DNA from 2 places in the Oceanobacillus iheyensis HTE831 genome. Region 2 is predicted to be linked to the other one. Evidence: a T-box and tRNA genes for the amino acid it is inferred to sense, from the RefSeq annotation. Region 2 holds a T-box; the other holds one or more tRNA genes.
What was found. The T-box of region 2 lies ahead of alaS (alanine--tRNA ligase). A T-box ahead of a tRNA ligase gene usually reads a tRNA of that ligase, here a tRNA-Ala.
Positions count from the first base shown of each region.

Region 1: it has a tRNA-Ala gene. The T-box ahead of alaS (alanine--tRNA ligase) is inferred to sense a tRNA for this amino acid. The anticodon was not compared.

Region 1 covers NC_004193.1:209,255-218,876, reverse strand. The annotation lists rRNA gene OB_RS01180 (23S ribosomal RNA) at 1-2,403, opposite strand, end outside; tRNA gene OB_RS01175 (tRNA-Ala) at 2,542-2,614, opposite strand; tRNA gene OB_RS01170 (tRNA-Ile) at 2,634-2,710, opposite strand; rRNA gene OB_RS01165 (16S ribosomal RNA) at 2,939-4,502, opposite strand; gene OB_RS01160 (hypothetical protein) at 4,860-5,081, opposite strand; gene pdaB (polysaccharide deacetylase family sporulation protein PdaB) at 5,373-6,128, shown strand; gene OB_RS01150 (KinB-signaling pathway activation protein) at 6,169-6,795, opposite strand; gene gerD (spore germination lipoprotein GerD) at 6,929-7,573, shown strand; gene OB_RS01140 (Mrp/NBP35 family ATP-binding protein) at 7,636-8,694, opposite strand; gene cwlD (N-acetylmuramoyl-L-alanine amidase CwlD) at 8,784-9,515, opposite strand.
Region 2 covers NC_004193.1:2,030,161-2,039,782, forward strand. The annotation lists gene OB_RS10335 (DUF1292 domain-containing protein) at 1-230, opposite strand, end outside; gene ruvX (Holliday junction resolvase RuvX) at 283-696, opposite strand; gene OB_RS10345 (IreB family regulatory phosphoprotein) at 693-962, opposite strand; gene alaS (alanine--tRNA ligase) at 1,058-3,697, opposite strand; T-box leader at 3,753-3,960, opposite strand; gene OB_RS10355 (AI-2E family transporter) at 4,009-5,076, opposite strand; gene OB_RS10360 (hypothetical protein) at 5,120-5,305, opposite strand; gene OB_RS10365 (SF1B family DNA helicase RecD2) at 5,372-7,702, opposite strand; gene OB_RS10370 (tetratricopeptide repeat protein) at 7,830-8,495, opposite strand; gene mnmA (tRNA 2-thiouridine(34) synthase MnmA) at 8,512-9,622, opposite strand, start outside.

The sequences.
Region 1 (9,622 bases), 1.8 Mb from region 2:
GACTTTCGTCCCTGCTCGACTTGTAGGTCTCGCAGTCAAGCTCCCTTCTGCCTTTACACTCTACGAATGATTTCCAACCATTCTGAGGGAACCTTTGGGCGCCTCCGTTACTCTTTGGGAGGCGACCGCCCCAGTCAAACTGCCCGCCTGACACTGTCTCCGAACCGGATCACGGTCCTGGGTTAGAATGTTCATACAGCGAGGGTGGTATCCCACGGGTGCCTCCACGTAAGCTAGCGCTCACGCTTCAAAGGCTCCCACCTATCCTGTACAAGCTGCACAAACATTCAATATCAGGCTACAGTAAAGCTCCACGGGGTCTTTCCGTCCTGTCGCGGGTAATGCGCATCTTCACGCATAGTATAATTTCACCGGGTCTCTCGTTGAGACAGTGCCCAAGTCGTTGCACCTTTCGTGCGGGTCGGAACTTACCCGACAAGGAATTTCGCTACCTTAGGACCGTTATAGTTACGGCCGCCGTTTACTGGGGCTTCGGTTCAAAGCTTCGCTCCAAAGAGCTAACTCGTCCCCTTAACCTTCCAGCACCGGGCAGGTGTCAGCCCCTATACTTCGCCTTTCGGCTTCGCAGAGACCTGTGTTTTTGCTAAACAGTCGCTTGGGCCTATTCACTGCGGCTCCTCCTATGAAGGAGCACCCCTTCTCCCGAAGTTACGGGGTCATTTTGCCGAGTTCCTTAACGAGAGTTCTCCCGCTCACCTTAGGATTCTCTCCTCGCCTACCTGTGTCGGTTTGCGGTACGGGCACCTATGATCTAACTAGAGGCTTTTCTTGGCAGTGTGAAATCCGGAACTTCGGTACTCAATTTCCCTCCCCATCACAGCTTGAAATTGCCAGACGGATTTGCCTATCTGACTTTCTCACTGCTTGGGCGCACACGTCCATCGGTGCGCATTCCTTATCCTACTGCGTCCCCCCATCGCTCAAACAATCATGAGGTGGTACAGGAATATCTACCTGTTGTCCATCGCCTACGCCTATCGGCCTCGGCTTAGGTCCCGACTAACCCTGAGAGGACGAGCCTTCCTCAGGAAACCTTAGGCATTCGGTGAAAGAGATTCTCACTCTTTTTTCGCTACTCATACCGGCATTCTCACTTCTAAGCGCTCCACCAGTCCTCACGGTCTGACTTCGCAGCACTTAGAACGCTCTCCTACCATTGTTCGTAAGAACAATCCGCAGCTTCGGTGATACGTTTAGCCCCGGTACATTTTCGGCGCAGAGTCACTCGACCAGTGAGCTATTACGCACTCTTTAAATGGTGGCTGCTTCTAAGCCAACATCCTGGTTGTCTGGGCAACTCCACATCCTTTTCCACTTAACGTATACTTTGGGACCTTAGCTGGCGGTCTGGGCTGTTTCCCTTTCGACTATGAACCTTATCACCCATAGTCTGACTCCCAAGTTTAAGTAACTGGCATTCGGAGTTTGACTGAATTCGGTAACCCGGTAGGGGCCCCTAGTCCAATCAGTGCTCTACCTCCAGTACTCATCATCTTGAGGCTAGCCCTAAAGCTATTTCGGAGAGAACCAGCTATCTCCGTGTTCGATTGGCATTTCACCCCTACCCACACCTCATCCCCGCATTTTTCAACATACGTGGGTTCGGGCCTCCAGTCAGTGTTACCTGACCTTCACCCTGGACATGGGTAGATCACACGGTTTCGGGTCTACGACCACATACTATATTCGCCCTATTCAGACTCGCTTTCGCTGCGGCTCCGTGTCTTCCACTTAACCTTGCATGGGATCGTAACTCGCCGGTCCATTCTACAAAAGGTACGCCGTCACCCATTAACGGGCTTCGACTACTTGTAGGCACACGGTTTCAGGTTCTATTTCACTCCCCTTCCGGGGTGCTTTTCACCTTTCCCTCACGGTACTGGTTCACTATCGGTCACTAGGGAGTATTTAGCCTTGGGAGATGGTCCTCCCGGATTCCGACGGAATTCCACGTGTTCCGCCGTACTCAGGATACACTCCGGAGGAAATTCCTTTTCAATTACAGGGCTGTTACCTTCTTTGGCTGACCTTTCCAGATCGATTCATTTAAAGAATTTCTTTGTAACTCCAAAGGAGTGTCCTACAACCCCAGAAAGCAAGCTTTCTGGTTTGGGCTCTTTCCGTTTCGCTCGCCGCTACTCAGGAAATCGAGGTTTCTTTCTCTTCCTCCAGGTACTGAGATGTTTCAGTTCCCCGGGTCTGCTCCCTATACCCTATGTATTGAGGTATAGGTACTGCTCCATTACGAACAGTGGGTTTCCCCATTCGGAAATCCCCGGATCAAAGTTTACTTACAACTCCCCGAGGCATATCGGTGTTAGTCCCGTCCTTCGTCAGCTCCTAGTGCCAAGGCATCCACCGTGCGCCCTTATTCACTTAACTAAGTTGTTTCAGTAAATAAGCGTGCTAATTTAATAGCCTTGTTTCAATCCAGCTTCAGCTCCTATTAAAAATAGTTGCTTCAGCCTTCTGTTTTTTTGATGTCGTTGTTACTCTTATTTAGTTTTCAAGGTACAAAAATGGAGCCTAGCGGGATCGAACCGCTGACCTCCTGCGTGCAAGGCAGGCGCTCTCCCAGCTGAGCTAAGGCCCCATATATCTATTGTATTAGATGGTGGGCCTGAGTGGACTCGAACCACCGACCTCACGCTTATCAGGCGTGCGCTCTAACCAGCTGAGCTACAGGCCCATCTCACTTATAATATTTAAAGAGAATTGCTCTCTCAAAACTGAACCAAACAACCAAGTACGATTCCGTTAATAGTCTAGTTCCGGCGCCTATCGACTAGCAAATTTCGAATTCCATCCTACGATAAGTCAACATCGAATCACATTCGTGTTTCCTTTATCTCGTCTGGAGTTCTCCAATCTGTACGTCGATAAGCAAGGCGCCTGCACTTCCTATATATATCCTTAGAAAGGAGGTGATCCAGCCGCACCTTCCGATACGGCTACCTTGTTACGACTTCACCCCAATCATTAGTCCCACCTTCGGCGGCTGGCTCCTTACGGTTACCTCACCGACTTCGGGTGTTACCAACTCTCGTGGTGTGACGGGCGGTGTGTACAAGGCCCGGGAACGTATTCACCGCGGCATGCTGATCCGCGATTACTAGCGATTCCGGCTTCATGTAGGCGAGTTGCAGCCTACAATCCGAACTGAGAATGGTTTTGTGGGATTTGCTTGACCTCGCGGGTTCGCTTCCCTTTGTTCCATCCATTGTAGCACGTGTGTAGCCCAGGTCATAAGGGGCATGATGATTTGACGTCATCCCCACCTTCCTCCGGTTTGTCACCGGCAGTCACCTTAGAGTGCCCAACTTAATGCTGGCAACTAAGATCAAGGGTTGCGCTCGTTGCGGGACTTAACCCAACATCTCACGACACGAGCTGACGACAACCATGCACCACCTGTCACTCTGTCCCCGAAGGGAAAACTCTATCTCTAGAGTGTTCAGAGGATGTCAAGACCTGGTAAGGTTCTTCGCGTTGCTTCGAATTAAACCACATGCTCCACCGCTTGTGCGGGCCCCCGTCAATTCTTTTGAGTTTCAGCCTTGCGGCCGTACTCCCCAGGCGGAGTGCTTAATGCGTTAACTTCAGCACTAAGGGGCGGAAACCCCCTAACACCTAGCACTCATCGTTTACGGCGTGGACTACCAGGGTATCTAATCCTGTTCGCTCCCCACGCTTTCGCTCCTCAGCGTCAGTTACAGACCAGAGAGTCGCCTTCGCCACTGGTGTTCCTCCACATCTCTACGCATTTCACCGCTACACGTGGAATTCCACTCTCCTCTTCTGCACTCAAGTTCCCCAGTTTCCAATGCACGTTTACGGTTGAGCCGTAAGATTTCACATCAGACTTAAAGAACCGCCTGCGAGCGCTTTACGCCCAATAATTCCGGACAACGCTTGCCACCTACGTATTACCGCGGCTGCTGGCACGTAGTTAGCCGTGGCTTTCTGGTTAGGTACCGTCAAGGTACTATCAGTTACTATAGTACTTGTTCTTCCCTAACAACAGAGTTTTACGATCCGAAAACCTTCATCACTCACGCGGCGTTGCTCCGTCAGACTTTCGTCCATTGCGGAAGATTCCCTACTGCTGCCTCCCGTAGGAGTCTGGGCCGTGTCTCAGTCCCAGTGTGGCCGATCACCCTCTCAGGTCGGCTACGCATCGTCGCCTTGGTAAGCCGTTACCTTACCAACTAGCTAATGCGCCGCAGGCCCATCTGTAAGTGACAGCAAAAGCCGCCTTTCAACTTCTCATCAGGAGATAAAAAGTGTTATCCGGTATTAGCTCGCGTTTCCACGAGTTATCCCAGTCTTACAGGCAGGTTGCCTACGTGTTACTCACCCGTCCGCCGCTCATTCCATTATCGTCAACTCCGAAGAGAATCAAATAATTTCATGCGCTCGACTTGCATGTATTAGGCACGCCGCCAGCGTTCGTCCTGAGCCAAGATCAAACTCTCCATAAAAGTTGTGTTTCTTGTGCTTCAGAAGTCAACTTCTGACTTCATTTCTTTTAAGAAAAACGAGGTGTTTTTCTTCTTTCGTACTGGTTGTTTTGTTCAGTTTTCAAAGAGCAATTTCGTTGTTTGTCGTTTTTTGCGACAAGATATAATTTATCATGTTATCCGTTTGATGTCAACACTTTTTTAAAATCTTTTTTAAAAGATGTTTGTTTTGTGTGTCTTGCAATATGTTTCATCAAGCGACAAAAATTAATATACCATAATCCTTTTTATTGAGCAATAGTTTTTAAACAAAAAATTAAATTTCGGTAAAAAACCTTTTGTAGTAACTTCATAAATTACTACAAAAGGTTGCTTAACTCAGATATTCCCTTTTCTTTTAGGGATATACTTCATACACTCTTGTTCACTCGCCACTCTACGAAGTAATTGAAATAACAATCGATATCTTTCTCGCATTGCGCTTTTTACCATTTGATCAATTCGATTATCATCTAGATCTAATAAGATTTCTTCAAGCTCTCGTTTTATTAGATACTCCATTTCTTTCTGTTCCATCTCATTTACTAATAGTCCAATCATGCAATCACCTCATATTACCGTATAATTCCGTTAAATGGATTCATATATTGCTATTAATATATTTCAATAAGCCCTTTTCGGTTCCAACGACTTAAACATTACAAGTATTCGCAAAAACAGCTGAATTTTGTCGGGTCGAAGTTTTTTAAGTGTCTACCCACTACTATTCCCCAAAAACACTATATTTCATCCATCATTTTCCTAAACAGTTTTCGACAAAGCACGCTTGTACATATTTTCTATATCTAATGCATAGATATGAATATAGATATAAGTAGAGGAGGAAAACGGATGGATCACTTTTATTCCTTTCGTTTAAGAGGAAAAAGAACTGCATGGATTATTGGATTAGCATTTATAGTTGCTCTTATAGCTTGGACACAAAAAGATGCAGTCTTCTCCGTATTTAATGGCGAAGAACCTGTTGCTTTGTCAAAAGGCAATGCTGATGAACCAGACATTGCTATTACTTTCAATATTAGCTGGGGTGAAGAAAGAGTAGAAGAAATATTAAAGCAATTAGAAAATGAAGATGTACAAGCTACATTCTTCATCAGTGGAGAATGGGCAGAAAGACACCCAGACCTTCTAAAAGCAATTTCAGACGGAGAGCATGAAATAGGAATGCTAGGTTATCGCTACAAAAGCTATTTAGATCAAGAAGTTGAGCAAGTTAAAAAAGATCTTTTGTATGCTCAGGAAGCATTTGAAAAATTAGGATATGAAAACGTAAATTTATTGCGAACTCCTCATGGTCATTTTAACGAAGAGATTATCGAACTTGCTGAAAGCTTAGGTTTCCATGTTGTTCATTGGAATGTAAATCCTAATGACTGGGAGAATCCTGGTACAGAAGTAATCGTAGACTACATCATGAAAGAAACGGATAATGGTGATATCGTTCTATTACATGCTTCAGATAGTGCAAAACAAACTGCCGGTGCATTAGAAACTATTCTTCCAGGATTAAAAAACAAAGGATATGAACCTGTGACCATTTCAGAAATCATTAATCAAGCAAAAGCAAATACAGAAATTGTTGATTAAAAAAAGATCTCTTTCCAATACTGGGAAGAGATCTTTTTTATTACTTTTTCTTTTTTTGTTTAGCTTCTTGAACTGGCGTTTTTTCTTGAAAATTTAAACGATGTAAATTCAAAATTTGATATGTATTCGATACAAGTAATGGAACAACCATAAGCCATGCATAATCTGTTCCATCTACCATTAATCCAGGCACCCATTCCACTGTGGTAAATACCACCATAAAAAATAGCGTTGGAACAAATGCTTTTTTATTGGTTTCTTTGGATTTAAGCTTAGCAACGATCCATCCAATTAATAATATCGCTGCTGCTAAGAGGATAAACCAATACAGCGCAACATTATTGGCTGACTGATACGGAAAATAAATAATATCAAAAAGTATAAAAATGATTAGAGCTATTTGTACTGTTGACCAATATCCTTTGAATAGATTTAGTCCCATACGATGAACAAATAAATAAGCAAAAAACCCAGTTAAACTAACCATTGCAAATGTTAACCCTAACACTAAAAAGAATAAGATAAGTCCTAGAATTTCCATGCCATCGAACGGTTGTAAATAGTTTAGATATTGTTCTGGTTTAACAAAAAAGCTTGCGATTAATCCAGCTAGTCCACCTAGCCAAAATGTTTTCCATAAAAAACCTACAAGGATTCGTGTATTCAAACTTTTTCACTCCTATTGCACATACTATGATTCCCTCAATATTTTACCATGATACGGCATTTATTTCTCTTGTGTATGTGCATATTTTAATTATTTATCAAGCATATTAAGTATATAGAAAGGAGGATTATAAATGGTACGACGACAACTATGTACTGTACTCCTTAGCTTATCCTTCTTCATAATTTTAACCGCTTGTGGAGGCGGTGGTGGTAACAGCGAAAGCGAAGGTGAATACGATTCAACCAAAAAAATGGTTGTTGATATACTTCAAACCGAAGACGGTAAAAAAGCGCTTCGAGAAATCATGCATGATGAAGAGCTTAAAAACTTATTAGTGATGGAATCAGACACCGTGAAAAATGCTGTTAATGAAGCACTTACTTCAGAAGAAAGCAAAAAATCCTGGGAAAAAATGTTCGAAGATCCGGAGTTCGTTAAGACATATGCGCAATCCATATCTGACGAACAAAAGAATTTAATGAAAGATCTCATGAACGACAGTCAATTTCAAAAACAGATGATTGAACTGCTAAACAACCCGGAAGTTACCGAACAAATGCTATCGGTTGTGAAAAGCCAACAATTCCGTGCTCATTTAGAAGAAACGATCCAACAAACCTTACAATCACCTATTTTCCAAGCCAAAATTGAGGAAATCCTACTCAAGGCTTCCCAAGAGCAAAGTAAATCAAGTGGTTCTTCAAGTGAGTCCGGACAAGAAAGCCAATCTGGCGAATCGCAATCTGATTCAGGTAGTAGCGATTCAGGCAATTAAACAAATATCCTATGGTTATACAAGAGAATAGGGTGCCCGAATAACCAGGACACCCTAATTCTTTATTCTTCCATTTTGGCAATTACTTTAGCTGCTATCTTATGATATTCTTTTCCAATTGGATGATCTTCCTGATATACAGAAGGTGCAAAAACATCTTCTTCCTCGTAAGGTTGCTGCAAGGGTAGCTGCCCTAATACTTTTGTTTTTAGGACATCAGCAAGTTTTTTGCCTCCACCTTTACCGAATACATATTCTTTTTCTCCAGTTGTTTTACTTTCGAAGTATGCCATATTCTCTACTACACCAAGAATTTCGTGGTCTGTTTTTAATGCCATTTGACCAGCACGTGCCGCTACGAAAGCAGCTGTTGGATGCGGTGTAGTTACAATTACTTCTTTACACGTAGGTAATAACTCATGTACATCCATTGCGATATCACCTGTACCTGGTGGTAAGTCTAATAATAGATAATCTAATTCTCCCCATTCCACCTCGGAGAAGAAACTATTAATCATCTTACCAAGCATTGGGCCACGCCAAATTATCGGAGAGTTATCTTCAACAAAGAAGCCCATGGAAATGACCTTCACTCCAAAACGTTCTACCGGAATAATTTTTTCTCCGCGTACAACTGGACGTTTCTCCACACCCATCATATCTGGAACACTAAATCCATAAATATCGGCATCAATAATTCCGACTTTTTTACCTAAACGCATTAATGATACTGCTAAGTTTACGGTAACCGTAGATTTTCCTACGCCACCCTTACCACTAGCAACTGCGATAAATTTTGTATTTGAACTACCACCCATGAGCGAAGCTTCTTTCGCTTTCTCCGCTGCAGGTTGATATTTTTGAATAACTTCATCCGGAAGTGCTTCAAATCGAAGTCCTACGGTATTTGCCCCTTCACGTTTCAAGATACCAACGATTTCTTGTTGTAATTCCATTTGTTCTGCTGTATTCGTCTTGGAAATACCAATCTTTACGCTGACATGCTTCTTGTCTTCCTTGATCGTTACAGAATTAATTCCCCCGGTTTCTTCCAATGTTATATGTAAAAAAGGATCTTGAACAGAACTTAATAGCTCTACAACCCTCTCTTTTGTTAGCATCGTACATCACCATCCCTTGTGTTTGTATCCACCTGCTAGTATAACACAAAACACAGAAAATCTAAGTAATATGCTATTTGGTGACGGTTTCAGTCTGACTCCTCCTGTTCTTCAGGCTCCTCTGTCGCATATCGTAAAATTCCCTCATAAATACTTGCTGCCATTTTTCGTTGATAATCTTCGTCTTTTAACAATTCTCTTTCCTCGACATTAGACAAAAATCCAATTTCTACCAAAGCTCCTGGTACTTCAGCATGCTTTAATAAATACATGCTATTTAATGCTAATGGTGACCGATTCGTGTTTTCTAAGTTTCGTATTATTTCTTGTTGAATCATCGTGGCCAAATGCTTATTCTCATCTTTTGTTGGATAATAAAACGTTTGTGCTCCACTCCATTGTGTCGATGGTAATGCATTTAAATGCAAAGAAAGGAAAAAGTCCGGTTCCTTATCGTGAATAAACTTCAAACGATTTCGAATATCTTCAGATTTTCTTCGAGCTAGTCCACTTGTTTCTTCAGCGGCTAAATCCTTATCCTGTTCACGAGTTAAATAAACAAGTGCTCCTTGTTGTTGCAAATAAGATTGAATTAGTTTCGATACTTGTAAAGCAATATCTTTCTCTTCTGTATCATCGGATCCAACTGCCCCTCCGTCAGGTCCACCATGGCCAGGATCGATTACAATTGTTTTTCCGGTAAGGGGTAACGTCCACCCTTGATTTACTGTCATATTTGTCTCATTTATTGGGTATTGTAATAAGTACGCGAGTAAAAATACACCTAATAGCCAAAAAGCAATTTTCTTTTTTCTTCCCATATAGTTCTTGCTCCTTCCTTTAACTTCTCTTTTACTAAATTTATGGGACAAGATTGCAGTTTATGACTTAACATTTATGGTATGCTATTTACGAGGTAGGTTTACTT
Region 2 (9,622 bases):
TGCCATTCATCATCAGATTCAATTGGGAAAAGCGTAAAGTCTTCATTTTCCTGTTCTTCGAATCGAAATGCATAAACCTCAACTTCTTCTTCTTCCGCCTGTTCAGCGGGAACGACTGCAATGTAAGATTGTTCCGTTTCATCTACATCGAATGTAAACAATACTTCAAATAAATGTTCGTCTCCATTTTCATCTGGAATAATAATTCGTTCTTTTTCTTCTAGTGCCATATAAATCCTCCTTCCTAAAGGTTAGCTGGCTATAACATCCGAAGGGATTTATTTATTTTTGGTCCAAATAACCCTGTAGGATCATAACAGCTGCCATTTTATCAATAACTTTTTTTCGCTTACTACGACTCATATCTGCTTCTAGTAGAACACGTTCAGCTGCCATTGTTGTTAAGCGTTCATCCCATAGATCAACGGGAATTTGAAACACTTTTTCAATGTGGTTGGCATAGCGTTGAGATGCTTCTCCACGTTCGCCAATAGTACCATTCATGTTCTTAGGCAAACCAATAATAGCTTTTCCTATTTCATGTTCACTTATTATTTTTTCTAATTCTTCATCGGCAGAGGACAAATCATTTTCATCCCATCGAATGGTTTTGACTCCTTGAGCAGTCCAACCTAATGCATCACTAACCGCAACGCCAATCGTTTTTGAGCCGACATCTAAACCAATTATTTTCATTTAGTCTCCCTGTTCTGTTCTAGATAAAACTTAACAAGTTCTTCAATCACTTCATCACGTTCTACCTTACGAATTAAATTTCTGGCATCGTTATACCGCGGGATATACGCAGGGTCACCAGATAATAAATACCCTACAATCTGATTGATCGGGTTGTATCCTTTCTCTTGCAGTGATTCATGCACTGTCATCAAGATTTCCTTAATATCCTGATCAAATGGTTCTTCTGAAAAATTGAATTTCATCGTTTTATCAATTGAACTCATCGTGACACCTCATCCCAATTAGCCTTCTACAAATATTTTAACATGTTTGTGGTTATTATTATACTTTTTTCCTTATGAACATACAACCTTCAAGATTATTTGACCGTATCTACTATATATTGCTCCACAGATTGGAGAGCTTCTTTAATTTTAGAAGGATCTTTTCCACCTGCTTGAGCCATATCTGGGCGGCCTCCGCCACCACCACCACAAACAGTAGCAGCCTGTTTCACAATATTTCCTGCGTGCATGTTCTTCTCTAGCATATCTTTTGTAACACCAGCAACTAGTTGTACTTTACCGTTGTTTTCAGCAGCAAGTAAAATAACTCCTGAAGAAAGCTTTTGTTTTAATTCATCCATCATCGAACGTAATTGATTCATATCTTTCACGTTCACTTCTTGAGCGAGTACAGGTACACCTGATATTTCTTTAACCTCATCAAGAATCGAAGAAGCTTCTAAGTTGGATAACTTAGCACTTAATGAATCCACTTGTTTTTGTGAATCTTTTAATTCAACTTGTAATCCTTCAATACGCTCAGGTAATTGTTCTTCTGAAGTTTTTAGTTTTTGAGCACTATTATGCAAAAGATCCAGTTTCGTATTTAAATAATCATAAGCCTGTTTACTTGTCACAGCTTCTATACGACGTGTACCTGCTCCAATACCTGTCTCCTGTACAATTTTAAACAAACCAATTTCCGCAGTATTTATTACATGACACCCACCACATAATTCAATACTATAGTCTCCAATTTGAACAACTCGAACAATATCACCATATTTCTCACCAAATAAAGCCATTGCTCCCATTGCTTTTGCTTCATCAATTTTCTTACTATCAATTGCTACAGGTAAGGATTCCCAAATTTTTTCATTCACTTTTAATTCGATTTGCTGTAATTCCTCTGCTGTAACACCATGGAAATGGGAAAAATCAAATCGAAGTCTTTCTGGACGAACTAGTGACCCTGCTTGGTTCACATGACTACCTAATACATCTTTAAGAGCTTGATGTAATAAATGAGTAGCTGTATGATTTTTAATCACATGATTTCGGAAAGTCCTTTCCACAACAGCATGAACAGGTTGATTTATTTTAAAACTACCTTCTTTGATTTCAATTTGGTGGATATGATCTCCGTTTGGTGACTTCTGAACATCGGACACATAAGCAGAAGCATTTTCTGAATATATCCATCCGTTATCAGCTACTTGTCCCCCACTTTCGGCATAAAATGGAGTCTCTTTTAAGAAAACATAAAGTACATCTCCCTGATTTGCTTCTTCAATTTGGTTCTTATCTTTTACCAATGCTTCGATAGTAGTTTCTTTTTGTAATTGATCGTAGCCAACAAACGTACTGTCTACGTTTATCTCAGTGAAAATCGTATCCTGCACTTGCATAGAATCCACTTTTTGTCGGGCATTTCTTGCGCGCTCTCTTTGCTTATTCATTTCTTTATCGTAGCCAGCTTGATTTACAGTAAACCCTTGTTGTTCAACATATTCCTCCGTTAATTCTTTAGGGAATCCATACGTATCATATAGACGGAATACTTCTTCTCCCGGGAATACCTCACTACCTTTTTTACGCTCTTCTTCTATAATAGAAGCAAGGATAATTAAGCCATCATTAAGTGTTTCGTGGAATCGTTCTTCCTCCACTTTAATAACGTTAGAGATGTAACCTGCATCTTTCTGGACTTCTGGGTAGAAATCTTTCATTATGTCTCCTACAACAGGTACTAACTGATACATAAATGGTTCGTTAACCCCTAAGTCCTTTGCAAATCTTATCGCACGGCGAATTAATCTACGGAGAACGTATCCTCTACCCTCATTAGAAGGCATTGCTCCATCCCCAATAGCAAAACTAACTGTACGAATATGATCTGCGATAACTTTAAAGGATGTATCTTCCGCTTCTGAATTCCCATATTTACGTTTGGAAATACGTTCTGTTTCACGAATAATTGGCATAAATAAATCAGTTTCAAAGTTTGTTGGTACTTGTTGGATAATTGATGTAAGACGTTCTAATCCCATCCCTGTATCAATATTTTTCTTAGGAAGCGGAGTATACGTATCATCTGGATTATGGTTAAATTGTGAAAATACAAGGTTCCACACTTCTAAATAACGATTATTCTCTCCCCCAGGGTAAAGCTCAGGATCTTGCGGGTCATTTCCGTAAGACTCACCGCGATCATAGAATATTTCTGTATTTGGTCCACTTGGTCCTTCACCAATATCCCAAAAATTCTCTTCAATACGAATAATACGTTCTTTTGGAATTCCGATGTCATTTAACCAAATATCATATGCTTCATCATCTTCAGGATGAACTGTTACAGAGAGCAATGCTTCATCAAAATTAATCCATTTTTCATCGGTTAAGAATTCCCACGCCCATTCCATTGCTTCTTTTTTAAAATAATCTCCAATCGAAAAGTTACCAAGCATTTCGAAAAATGTATGATGTCTAGCGGTATAACCAACATTTTCAATATCATTGGTACGAATGGATTTTTGAGCATTTACAATTCTTGGGTTATCCGGAATCACTCTACCATCAAAGTATTTTTTTAATGTAGCTACTCCACTATTTATCCATAATAAAGTCGGGTCTTCATGAGGTACAAGTGACGCACTTGGCTCTACGGAATGACTTTTTTCTTTGAAAAAATCGATAAACATTTGTCTTATTTCTGCTGATGTTAGTGACTTCATAATTATTATCCTCCTTTAAAATTACAGCCAATAAAAAAATCCCCTCACTGCAACATGCAGGGACGAGATATCGCGGTACCACCCTAATTATGAATAAAGTTAATTATTCATCACTTATGTCATAGTAACGGTGTGAAACCGACGGTGATTAGCCGTACTCAGGCATAGCTTTCCATGATAGCTGTATAGTGTCCCTTGCAGCCTTAGAGAACACCTCTCTTAAAACAACTACTTTCATGTACTCTTACCTTCTACGTGATTAGTCTTATTATGATAGCGCAATTATATAAAATTTAACCTCAATAGTCAATCTAGGTGCGCCGGAATTCAATAAATTGCTGAACAATAACTTTCGCTATCATTAAAATAGGAACTGCTAAAATCATTCCTAAGATTCCTCCAAGTTGACTGCCGAATAAAAGTGCAAAAATAATCGCCACTGGATGAATGCGAATTGTCTTCCCCATTATATATGGGGATAATAAATTACTTTCGATAATTTGCAATATAAATAGCGCTAAAATCACAAGCAAAACCTTTCCGCTATCCCCTGCAGTATAGGCAATGGTGATTACTGGTACGGCACCAATAATTGGTCCAAAATAAGGAATGATATTTACAATCGCTAATATAATCGCAAGTAGTAAGCCGTAGGGTATCTTCATGATTAAAAATAACAAAAACGATGCGATTCCTACAAATAAACTTACAATTAATTGACCTCTGATGTACCCTCCTAATCCTTTGTCTAACTCTTTCAGTAACCTCTTCGCATCATCTCGATATTGTGATGGTATAAACTTACCTAAAAAAGAAAGGATTTGTTTGAAATCTTTTAAAAAATAAAAGACTAGAACAGGGATAACAGTAATAATAATAATTTTGTCCATCAAACCGTCAAATCCACCAACTAAATTCGAAAGCAATTGATCTATTCGTGATTCAATCGATGCAATCATATCATCCATTCGGTCATGAACACCTTCAGGTAAGAACGAAGTATACTCATACACACGAAGAATGAGTTGCTCATAAAGTGAAAAGAATTCCGGTATATTCTTACTTATCTCTGTAATTTGTTGCACAATTACTGGATACCCCAGATAAATCGACAAGCCAACTCCACCAAAGAAAATAAGATAGATAAGTAAGATAGAGATTCCTCGATGAATATGAAGTCGGTGTAATTTCTCAATCACAGGATGTAATAAATACGTAATTAGAGTTGCTATAATAAATGGAATTAGCAGTTTGCCCACAAACGTAAAAAATCCACTATAATATGGAACAGTGATTACAAATAAATAAAAAGTGATAATAACTAAAATACCAATTATAAGATAGTAGATGATAGTTTTTCGATCTAATTTTTTCCACATAAATACACTCCTCAGCTAATTTCCATATAAGGCTGGGAGTATATCACAAGCGTCGTTCTTCCAAGGTAAATAAATCGTCTAATGAGCTTAAACTACCATCTGACTCAATTTGATGAACGTTAATTTGATCACCTGATACAGTTAATTCAATACAGCATGACCAGCAATAATAGTCGTGAGAACCAATTTTACCAATTTGTTTACCACGACAATTTGGGCAACGTAGCATATATATCCCCTCTTCATAGAATTATTGCTACTATCCTTGCCCAATAAATGAATAATTATACTCTAGTTACATAAAGTCATATGGGGATACTTCATCTTCTTCTTGTTCTTGTTCAGAGTCTTCATTTGCAGATTCATTTTCTATTCGTGTAACTAAAGCATCCTTTAAGGAAGTATTACGTTGATTTGTGTCTTTGGTATTTACACCTTTAAGAAATGCAGGTTGTTCTCCACATATGATGAGAGATTCTTTACTTCTAGTTATTGCTGTATACAATAAATTCTTTCTCAACATACGGTGATGTGCATAAACAACCGGTAACAGCACAATCGGAAATTCACTCCCTTGTGATTTATGGATTGAGATACAAAAAGCATGTGTGAAATTATTATAGTCTTTACGAATATAAACAACTTCTCGATCTTCAAAAGCAATCACAATTTGTTCTTCATGTTCCGTATTTTCTTCTGGTTTGAATATCGCTACTATTTCACCAATATCACCATTATATACACCATCTTCAGGTTGATTGACAAGTTGAATGACACGATCACCGGTTCGGTAAATCACATCTTGATAATGAATTTCTCTACGCTTCTCCGTTGGTGGATTTATTAATTTTTGTAATTCCTGGTTAATGATATTAATACCAGCTTGGGAGCGATACATTGGAGCTAAGACTTGAATATTATTCAAATCAATTCCTTTTGCTTTTGCTTTTTTCATAACAGAAGATATCACTTCAATCATTTGAGGTTCTCTACATGAAATAAAACTAAAATCTCGATCATTGGATAAAGAATTTGCTGAACAATTATCTTGTTTAATTTCATGAGCTAACTGAATGATTTTTGAACCTTCCTTTTGCCGGTATACCTCTTGAAGAGACACCGTCGGTAACAAATTACTATGCATTAGATCAGTTAAAACTTGTCCTGGACCCACAGAAGGAAGTTGATCTTCATCACCTACTAATAACACTTGCATATCCGCTGGAATAGCTTTAAATAGATGATTTGCTAGCCATATATCTACCATCGAAAATTCATCCACGATTAATAACTTTCCCTCTAATTGTTCATGCTCATCTTTTTCAAAGCTACCAATCCCGTTCCAACCTAATAATCGATGAATGGTTACTGCAGGAATCCCTGTGGACTCTGTCATGCGTTTTGCTGCTCTACCTGTAGGAGCTGTAAGTACAAATGGAAAATCTGATTTATTCTTATAATCCTTTGGGTCCAATGATACCTTTTGCAAGGACGCGTACGCCTTTAAAATACCCTTTATCACAGTTGTTTTGCCTGTTCCAGGACCACCCGTTAAAATCATTAATTTAGAATGAATGGCATGATTAATAGCATCAAATTGTTCTTTCCCGTAGCTTAATACCTCTTCTTCTTCAATCGAACCGATAATCTTTAACATTTCTGCCATAGGGATATTTTCTTCCATTGGCTTATCAAGGATTCGCTTTAGATTAGCTGCAAAGCCATCTTCTGCATAATATAGAGAAGGTAAATAAACTTTTTCATCGATGATGATTATTTTCTTAGCTGTATTTAATTGTTTAAAAACGAAAGAAACAATTTCTATATCACTAGTTGCAATTCGTAACAAATCAACAACTTCTTCTAGACAATCTCGTAAAGGAACATACACGTGCCCAGATTGAATTGCCCGCTGTAAAACAAAGATAATCCCTGCACCAATTCTACTTTCATGCGTTCCAGCTATTCCTTGTTGGGTAGCTATTTGATCGGCTGTTCGGAAACCAAATCCCTCTATATCAAATACAAACTGATATGGGTCTTGTTTTAATAAATCTATGGCTTCATCTTTATACGTCTGATATATAACTTGAGCCATCTTTAAGCCGATTCCATATGTTGCTAAATGAACAGCGACATGTTCAAATCCTTGATTTTCCTTTAATCGATTTGATAATCGTTCTGCTGTCTCTTTAGATAATCCCTTAATTCCCTTTAAAGCATCATCATTATCCAAAATCTTTGTTATTGCCTGCTCACCCAGTCTATCTACTATTCTCTCTGCAGTTGTTTTTCCAACGCCATAAAAGAGATCGCTTGATAGATAACTTATCAAACCATCTCTTGAACTTGGTATTATTGTTTCATAAGACTGAACCTTTAGTTGTGTTCCATATCTAGGATGTTTTTCTAATTCACCATAAAAACAGTAAGCAGTTTGTTCTTGAAGGGTATCAAAATATCCTTTTACAATAATTTCCTTATCCTCATAATCTAAATTCGTGTCATCTATTTGGACACGAACAATCGAAAAATGTTCGGCTGCATTTTGAAATATTGTAGTCAGAACGGTTCCTTTGGCAAATAAAGGTACATTTTGATCTTCAGACATAATTTGTTCTGTCATTTTATTAACCCCTTAACATAAAGTGAATCTTCAATCAATGGGTTTTCATTCTTCCCCAAGTTGAACAGAATCAGACTTTAACCTCACAGTCTTGAAGTGAGGTTGATATTGCCCGTTACAATTGGTTTTATTCTTGATCTCCCAAAAACGCCAATACGGTTTTTTTACCATTTGCAGCAAGCATATGATCTGGTTGAATCTCTAACGCTTGATCAAAATAGTGCATAGCCTCTTCTGCATTATCATGAAATAGTGAAATAACACCTAAATTATAGAAAGCATCACTATGATCTTCATTTAGCTTAAGAACCTGATGAAATATTTTCTCAGCTTCCTCTAAATACTCTAATTGAGCAAGAGCAAGCCCATATTGAAATAGTATTGTTTCATCTTTATTTGAGAGCTCCGTTGCCCGCAATAAATATGGTAGAGAAAGTTTGATTTGTTCATCATTCTTCAAACTCATCCCAAGCATAAAGTAAGCATCACTTTCTTCTAAACCACTTTTTATTGCTTTTTCAAAATACTGCTGTGCATTAGAGAACAATTCTTTATCAAAATATAAGTTCCCTAATGCGTAATAAGCAGTTGCAGCATGCTCATCTAATTCAATTGCTTTTTCAAAAAACCGTTTTGCCCTATCTGTTTCATTTAATTGGAGTAATAAATTCCCAAAGTTTATATAACCAGTTGGGTCTTCCGGATTTTCTTCAATTACTTCGTTAAAAAGTGCAGCCGCCTCTTGATATTTTTTCTCTTTCATTAAACTAATTGCTTGTTGATTCTCATCCATTATCGATTCACCCATTTTATCCTACATAATCTAATTTATGATCATTTTTTATAATTGTATCAATCGTTCCTCCACCAAGACACACTTCACCGTCATAGAACACAACAGCTTGTCCTGGAGTAATTGCCCGCTGGTCTTCTTTAAATGCTACATATACTTCGTTTTCTGATTTGATTGTTACATTTACTTCACTATCTTGTTGACGATAACGGAATTTTGCAGTGCAGTTAAATGTATCTGAAATTTTATCGGGTTGTATCCAGTTTATATCTGTAGCTACAAGTGCATTCGAATACAAATAATCATTCTCATATCCTTGTCCAACGTATAAAATGTTATCAGTTAAGTTTTTACCAACTACAAACCAAGGGTCCCCAGAACCACCGATGCCAAGGCCTTGCCGCTGACCAAGTGTATAATACATTAAACCGTCGTGGCTACCTTTCACAATACCATCTAGTGTTTGCATTTCACCTGGTTGTGCAGGAAGGTATTCACTTAGAAATTCCTTGAAATTTCGTTCTCCTATAAAACAAATACCAGTAGAATCTTTTTTCTCTGCTGTTACTAGCTCATGTTCCTTTGCAATTTTACGGACTTCCGATTTTGGTAAATGCCCCAAAGGAAACATCACTTTATCCAGTACATCTTCCGATAATTGATTTAAAAAGTACGTTTGATCTTTATTTTCATCGTTACCTCTTAGCATTTCAACACGGCCATTTTTATCGCGACGAACTTGTGCATAATGCCCAGTTGCTAAATAATCTGCTCCTAAAGCCAATGCATGATCTAAAAATGCTTTGAATTTAATCTCTTTATTACACATAACATCCGGATTTGGCGTTCTTCCTGCCTTATATTCATCTAAAAAGTACGTAAATACTTTATCCCAATATTGTTTTTCAAAGTTAACGGAGTAGTACGGAATTTCTAGTTGATTACATACACGTACTACATCGTCAAAGTCTTCCGTAGCTGTACAAACTCCAAATTCGTCAGTATCATCCCAATTTTTCATGAAGATACCTACAACATCATAACCCTGTTGTTTAAGTAGTAAAGCAGCTACAGAAGAATCGACTCCTCCACTCATTCCAACAACTACACGTGTATCTTTGTTATTT